Regions from separate parts of the Vreelandella hamiltonii genome, predicted to be linked through region 2. Evidence: predicted binding sites of a transcription regulator. Region 2 holds the regulator's gene; the other holds the start of a gene.
The links. Region 2 encodes FliA, which starts transcription of late flagellar genes. Its sites were predicted from a motif close to CTAAAGTTNNNNNNNNNNCNGCCGATA; they were not measured.

Region 1 (3,412 bases), on a different contig from region 2:
GCTCATGACGGGACAAGCCCCGTTGGGGCAAGGTGATGGTTTCAAGGACATGGCCGCTTTCATAAAGCAGCTCGGCAGCACGGGAAAGGCAGTGACGCAGGCTGCGTTGCAGATGAAAGGCAGCGCTGGAGGCCTGAGGTAACGCTTCTGCGGGCATGGGTGGCTCCTGCAATCGCACGGGATAGGGATGTGCTGCAGTGCATTATAAATGAGCAGGGGCTTTAGACCAAGGTCTATGATGGTTCGTTTGCACTGCGTTTGGTGTTTGCCACACAAGTGCAACCTAAACCCTGTAAATTCAAGCTGTAAATCACTGTGGATGGCCATCAGTATCACGATGAGCCACGTGACGGCGAGAGGAAAATTTGGCCGAACCCTAAAGCCTGGGGTTAAATGGCCGAAGGTTATTACTGATACAACACATTGTTAGATGATTCATTGACGTCGGAGCAGGAAATAGGGCGTATTCAAAAAGGACGGTAACGTATGGCTTCCATTTCATCACTGGGTATCGGTTCAGGGCTTGATCTCAACGGCTTGCTAGACCAACTGCAAGAAGCCGAGCGGGGTAAGCTGGAACCCATCGAGCGACAACTGGAAACTCAGCAAACAAAAATTTCCGCCTACGGCCAGCTGCAGAGCGCAATGTCTCAGTTTCAAAGTGCAGCCGCAGCGCTTAACGACAGCGCCCTGTACGAAAGCCTTTCAACCAACGTTGGTGGCAGCGCCATTACGGCCGCCGCTGATAGTGAAGCCCAGCCAGGCGCTTACAACGTCACTGTCGACCAGCTCGCTACCGCAGGCACGCTGGCCACCACCTCCGTGCCGGATGCCACGGTAGCCCTGACCGAAGAAGACACCTCCCTGACCCTAAGCTTCGCCGGCCAGGACGATGTCAACGTGGCTATCAGTGCCAATAGCACGCTGGAAGACGTGCGCGATGCCATCAATGCCCAGCAAGACAGCGGCGTCTCCGCGTCGATTATTTTCGACGGTGAAGCATACCGCCTGGCATTGAGTTCTACTCAGACGGGGGCTGCGGCTTCCATTGAAGGCGTGGCCTTTGGCACCGCCTTCGGCAGTGAGCTGGCTACCGATGTGGTGCAAGCTGGTCAAAATGCCCTGCTCAATGTCAATGGCGTTGAGATCACCAGCCCCACTAATCAAGTGGAAGGCGCCATTCAAGGGGTCACGCTCAACCTGCAAGAAGAAGGCACCAGCACCGTGGCCGTAGAACAAGACACCCGCGCCGTGCGCGAAGCAATCACCAGCTTTGTGGATGCCTATAACGACCTGAAAGGAACCATTGGAGAACTTACCAGTTTCAACCCTGAAAGCGGCGTGGCTGGCGAGTTGAACGGCGACAGTGCCGTGCGCACAGTTGAATCGCGCTTACGCAGCGTGTTAAGCGGTGGTATGGAAGGCCAGTTTTCCATGCTGAGCGATATCGGCATTACCCTTCAGCGCGATGGCACTTTGGCCGTCGATAGTGACAAGTTAGATGATGCCATTGCCAACAACCAGGAGGCGCTTTCCACCTTCTTTGCAGGCGATGCCAGCGATGCAGGGATGGCCGGCCAGGTTAACCAGACGCTAACGCAACTGCTGGGCACCAATGGTGCCGTGGCAGGGGCCATCAGCGGGGCTGAAAACCGCGTAGAATCCCTAGGCGAACGCTATGTGCGCATGGAGAAAGCCATCGAGCAAACCATTGCACGATACCGCACCCAGTTTGGCCAACTAGACAGCATGATTGCCCAAATGAACCAGACCAGCGACTACCTGACCCAGCAGTTCGATGCGCTGGACGCCCAACTGGGCCGCCGCTAAGCGCTTTCCCGCCTTACATTACGCCTGCTGAAAACAGTAGGCGTTTTTGTAACTGGCATACTTTATTGCGTGCAGGCAAAGCTTAAAAAAACACTCACCCCATTCAAGTTTTCCGCTGATGCGCCGATAATGACTTTATATTTGATCGCTCTGCTTAACCCCCCCCCCTTCAGGAGCGACGACACAAGCGCGTTCATCGCGCATGGGTTTAGCCTTTTGCACCGAGGAACGACGGTATGGCGACAATAACCTCTCTAGGCGTTGGCTCTGGCCTGGATCTCACCGGCTTGTTGGATCAGCTTCAAGAAGCGGAGCGGGGCAAACTCGCGCCGATTACCCGCCAAAAAGAGCAACAGCAGGATAAGATTTCTGCCTACGGCCAGCTGCAAACATCGCTAAACAGCTTTCAAGATGCTGTAGCGAAACTCAACGACCCAAAGCTCTACCAAAGCCTTTCCGCGAACGTGCGTGGCGATGCCATTAAAGCCACTACCTCCGCCAGTGCGCTGCCCGGTAGCTACCGGGTAGAGGTATCGCAGTTAGCCACCTCTGGCACGCTTGCCTCAACCCGTGTGACTGACCGAGACACCGCGCTGGACCTGCAAGGCGCAACGGCCCTACGGCTGGATTTTGGCGGTGCGGACTCTGTGGATATTGATATCGCCCCCGGCAGCAGCCTTTCCGCGATACGCGATGCCATTAACGCCAATAAAGATGCAGGTGTAAACGCCACCATCATCAACGATGGCCAAGGCTACCGGCTGGCGCTCAGCTCTAAAAACACCGGCGCGGATGCCTCTATCGCCAGCTTTAGCTTTGTCGATACCAGCCAAGACCCGGCAGTAACCGTGGCAGGGCCCTTTGCTGAAGATGCCGCCACCAAGCGAGCCGGTGAGGATGCCGCGCTCACGGTCAACGGCATCTCCATTAGCAGTGCCAACAACCAAATAGAAGGTGCCATTCAAGGGGTCACGCTGAACCTGGCCGAACTCAGCATTGCCGATGGCGAAACCGCCACCAGCACCATTACTGTCGAACGAGACACCCTCAAGCAGCGCGAAGCCATTAACGGCTTCGTAAAAGCGTTCAACGACCTGAAAGGCACCATTGCCAAGCTCACCAGCTTTACCGGCGACAGCGAAACCGCAGGCGAACTGGTTGGCGACAGCACCGTGCGCACCATTGAAAGTCGCTTGCGTAGCGTGTTGACCGGTGGTGTGGAAGGTGGCGAGCTGGGCACCCTGAACCAGTTAGGCATTACCCTGCAGCGTGACGGTAAGCTGGCAGTGGATGACGACAAGCTATCCGACCTGGTGGCCAATAACCCCCAGGCGCTAAGTGACTTCTTCGCGGGAGATACCACAGCGAACGGAATGGCAGGGAAGCTAAACACCACCGTAGAGCAGATGCTCGGCAACAACGGGGTAGTGAAGCTGGCCATTAGCGGTGCTGAAAACCGTATTAAAAGCCTGGGCGAGCGCTTCGAGCGCATGGAAAAATCCATTGAAGGCACCATTGCCCGCTACCGCACCCAGTTCAGCCAGCTAGACGCGATGATCGCCCAGATGAACAGCATGAGCAG
Region 2 (3,412 bases):
GACGTGTCGGTCTGTTCGATAGGCCTGGAGTTGAAAGCGCGTATCGACGGTGGCTCGGCGAAAAGTGAGCGGGCCGGATAGGCGGGGCTGCCCTTGCAGTTCATGGCGCAGCCGCTGGCTGAGCCGCTTGCCCAGCAGAGACGTCAGCGTAGGGGGCGGCTGCTCGTTGGTGGGTAACCCCAGTAATGCCGCCAGGTTGCGGCTGACGGCCTGAACCTGCCGCACGTCGGTATCCAGTACCAAGACAGCGCCAAAGGACTGCAGTCGAGAATGATGCGTCGACACGAAGATAGCCTCGAGATAGTGCTTTACCCCTCGACCTGCTGTTTGAGCAGCAGTTCAACGCGTCGGTTGGCAGCTCGCCCTTCCGAGGTAGCGTTACTTTCCATGGGTTGGGTGTCGGCATAGCCAACCGCCCGCATACGAGAAATGGCGATACCCTGACGCTCCAACTGGCGCACCACGGCAATGGCGCGACCCGTGGAAAGCTCCCAGTTAGAGGGAAAGCGCGGGGTGGCAATGGGCACGTTATCGGTATGCCCTTCCACCGATATTTGGCCTTCGAACGTTTGGAGTACTGACGTGAGACCTTCTAACACGATCAGGCCCTGAGGCGTTAGCACATCGCTACCACTGGAAAACAACAGGCTGTCGTCGATGCGCAGGGTGATGCCCTCACGACCCTGCGAGACACTGACCCCAGGAATATCCAGCCCCGCCATCTGCGACTGCACACCGTCGTGACGTGGATGAATACCGGTGGCCAATGAGGCCAACGGCATGGCCATGATGGCACTGGCCGGCCCCATGGCATCGCTCTCCCTCCCTTCGCCACCGCCAGGAGGCGTCAGCGCCAGCAAGAGCACGAACAGGGTAATCAGCAGCGTCAAGACGTCCAGGTAACTGGTCAGCCACCCTTCATCGTCCTCGCTTGCTGCCGCAGGCAGCTCCAGCGCATGCCGTGCATCCTGGTTGAGCATGGGGCTACCCTTTCTTCAGCGCTGGGTCGGCATCCGGGCGCGGCTTGACGCTCGCATCACGAATTTCATCGTGGTAGTTGGCCACGAACGAGTTCAGCGTTTCTTCGATGAACGACGGCAGGCGACGCTTGGTAATCAGTGAAATGCCTTCCAACACCATGTTCATGGTGATCAACCGCTCTTCGGTGCGCCGCTCCAGCTTGACGGCAATGGGTTTGAAGACCAGATTGGCCAGCAAAATACCGTAGAACGTGGTGAGCAGCGCCACGGCCATGCGCGGACCGATCACTTGCAGATCGCCCGCATCCATGACTTCCAGCATGTTGACCAACCCCACCAGCGTACCGATCATGCCGAAGGCCGGCGCATAGGTGGCCATGGTGCGGAAAATCTGCGCTTCGGCATGCTCACGCGCTTTCAGCCGTGCGATCCGCCAGCGCAGCATGTCGAAAATTTCATCTTCCTTGGTGTTGGCAATCACCAGTTGAATACCGGTGCGCAGAAACGGGTTGCGCGTATGCTCCAGCTCCCGCTCTACCGCTCGGACATCGCCCTTGAACCATAACCGCGACATGGCCACCAGCTCGCCGATATCATCGCGCACATAGGTGTTCTCGCGGCGGAATACCAGGCCTACCAGGCGCACTACTCGCAGTACCTCCTTCAAGGGGTAGCTGATGAACGTCGCCGCCAGGGTACCGGTAATGACGATGGCCAGACCAGGCAAGTTGATAAAGCTTTCTGGCGACTCTGCGGTAAAGAACAGCACGCTTATCAACAACAGCATGCTGGCAAATATGCCGATCAACGTAGAGGGGTTCATCAACGGCTCCTTGCCGGTTAACGTGAGAGGATAAGAAGGTCAATCGTGGTCGCTCAAGCGGGCACGAAGGCGGCTGACGGCCTGGCTATGCAGTTGCGATACCCGCGATTCGGTGACGCCCAGTACCGCCCCCACCTCTTTGAGGTTCATCTCTTCCTGGTAATACAGGGCCATCAGCAGTTTTTCACGCTCGGGCAACGCCTCGATCGCTTCGATCAGAGTGTGCCGCTGCTGCTCGTCGAGCAGTTGTTCGAAAGGACGATTGGCGCTGCCTTCGTCCCCGGCTGGCTCACCGCCATCGGCCACCAGTTCCTCGAAGGGCAGTAGCTGCCCGCTATTGGTGTCGTTGAGCAGCTGTTGATAGTCGCTCAGCGGCATCTCCAGCTCACGGGCAATTTCCACCTCTTCAGGGGGCCTGCCCAGCGTCTGCTCCAAACGGCGTACGGTTTCATCGACTGCGCGGGCAGAGCGGCGCACGCTGCGCGGCAGCCAGTCCCGAGTGCGCAGTTCATCCATCATGGCGCCCCGAATGCGTTGGCTGGCGAACGTGGCAAACGTCGCGCCCTGTGCGGCATCAAAGCGTCCTAGCGCCTCCAGCAAGCCCACCATGCCCGCTTGAATCAAATCATCCAGCTCGATACTGGCGGGCAACCTGACCTGCAGTGTCAAGGCCTGACGTCTCACCAGTGGCATGTATTGAGTTAACAGCTCACTCTGCTTGATCCTGCCTTGTGCTGTATACATCCTATTGCCTCACGGCTAAACGATCTTTACTGATAATTCACGATGACCTGAAGCCCCTGTACGCGCACGGGCCGTTGCCCCGGTGACAGCGCAAAGCGCAAATGAAGCGGCGCGTTGGCTTCCAGACCTGCCAGTGCCATGGTGCTGCCACGCATGCCACTCAGGGGCACGCATTGTGCAGGATGGCACAGCCAGGCGTTGACAGGCGCATGGGCCGGCGCCTCGAAACGCCATTGCACCCTCGCCAACGTCGCGTCGCCCAGCGGTATGCCCGCCGGAGGTCTGATGGCCTGGCTGCTGCTCGCCCGATCGCTCATGGCCACCATCACCGCGGGCATTTGACTGCTCCAGCTACCTGTCGCTGCCCGCGCCGATTCACCCACAACCAGCGATAACACCAGCACCCACGCGGCGCTGGAGAGAAACACGCTCCATGTCACTGTTGACCACTTTGCGGTGTTGATCAATGTTCGTAGCAACATCGTCTGTAGAGGCATTGCCGGTCCCTTGTCATGGGGTCATCAACGAGCCAGTAGCAACAGCTCTATTTGCAAATAGTGCGCAGCGGCATCACGCAGGTTGTTCAGCAAGCCCTGACGCGGGAGGTGCGGCTCGTGCAGGGCCAGCAGGCGGCGCGGCCCCCCTTGCTCACGCATCTGGCGTAGGGCACGGTACATGCTCGCGAAGGCCTCGGCGTCACTGCTCACCCATAGCGCCCAGTGAGGGTGATGCGCCAAGGCAGCCATCGACCCTGCCTCGGGGCTTGCCACCTTGACGTCCCACTCCTGAGGATCGCCCGCCCACTGGCGCCCCAACGATGCCCACTGCGCCAAGCGACCTTTGACCTTGTCGACGTGCAGGGCAC

Region 1: fliD (flagellar filament capping protein FliD) is a predicted target of FliA. The motif match lies at 1,933-1,959, and genes of this name have one in related genera.

Annotation. Positions count from the first base shown of each region.
Region 1 is NZ_BMXO01000012.1:617-4,028, forward strand. It holds gene IE061_RS12295 (hypothetical protein) at 1-157, opposite strand, end outside; gene fliD (flagellar filament capping protein FliD) at 487-1,830, shown strand; gene fliD (flagellar filament capping protein FliD) at 2,067-3,412, shown strand, end outside.
Region 2 is NZ_BMXO01000021.1:51,667-55,078, reverse strand. It holds gene IE061_RS17030 (sensor domain-containing diguanylate cyclase) at 1-285, opposite strand, end outside; gene IE061_RS17025 (OmpA/MotB family protein) at 309-980, opposite strand; gene IE061_RS17020 (motility protein A) at 985-1,803, opposite strand; gene IE061_RS17015 (RNA polymerase sigma factor FliA) at 1,843-2,547, opposite strand; gene IE061_RS17010 (flagellar protein FlhE) at 2,574-2,987, opposite strand; gene IE061_RS17005 (hypothetical protein) at 3,069-3,412, opposite strand, start outside.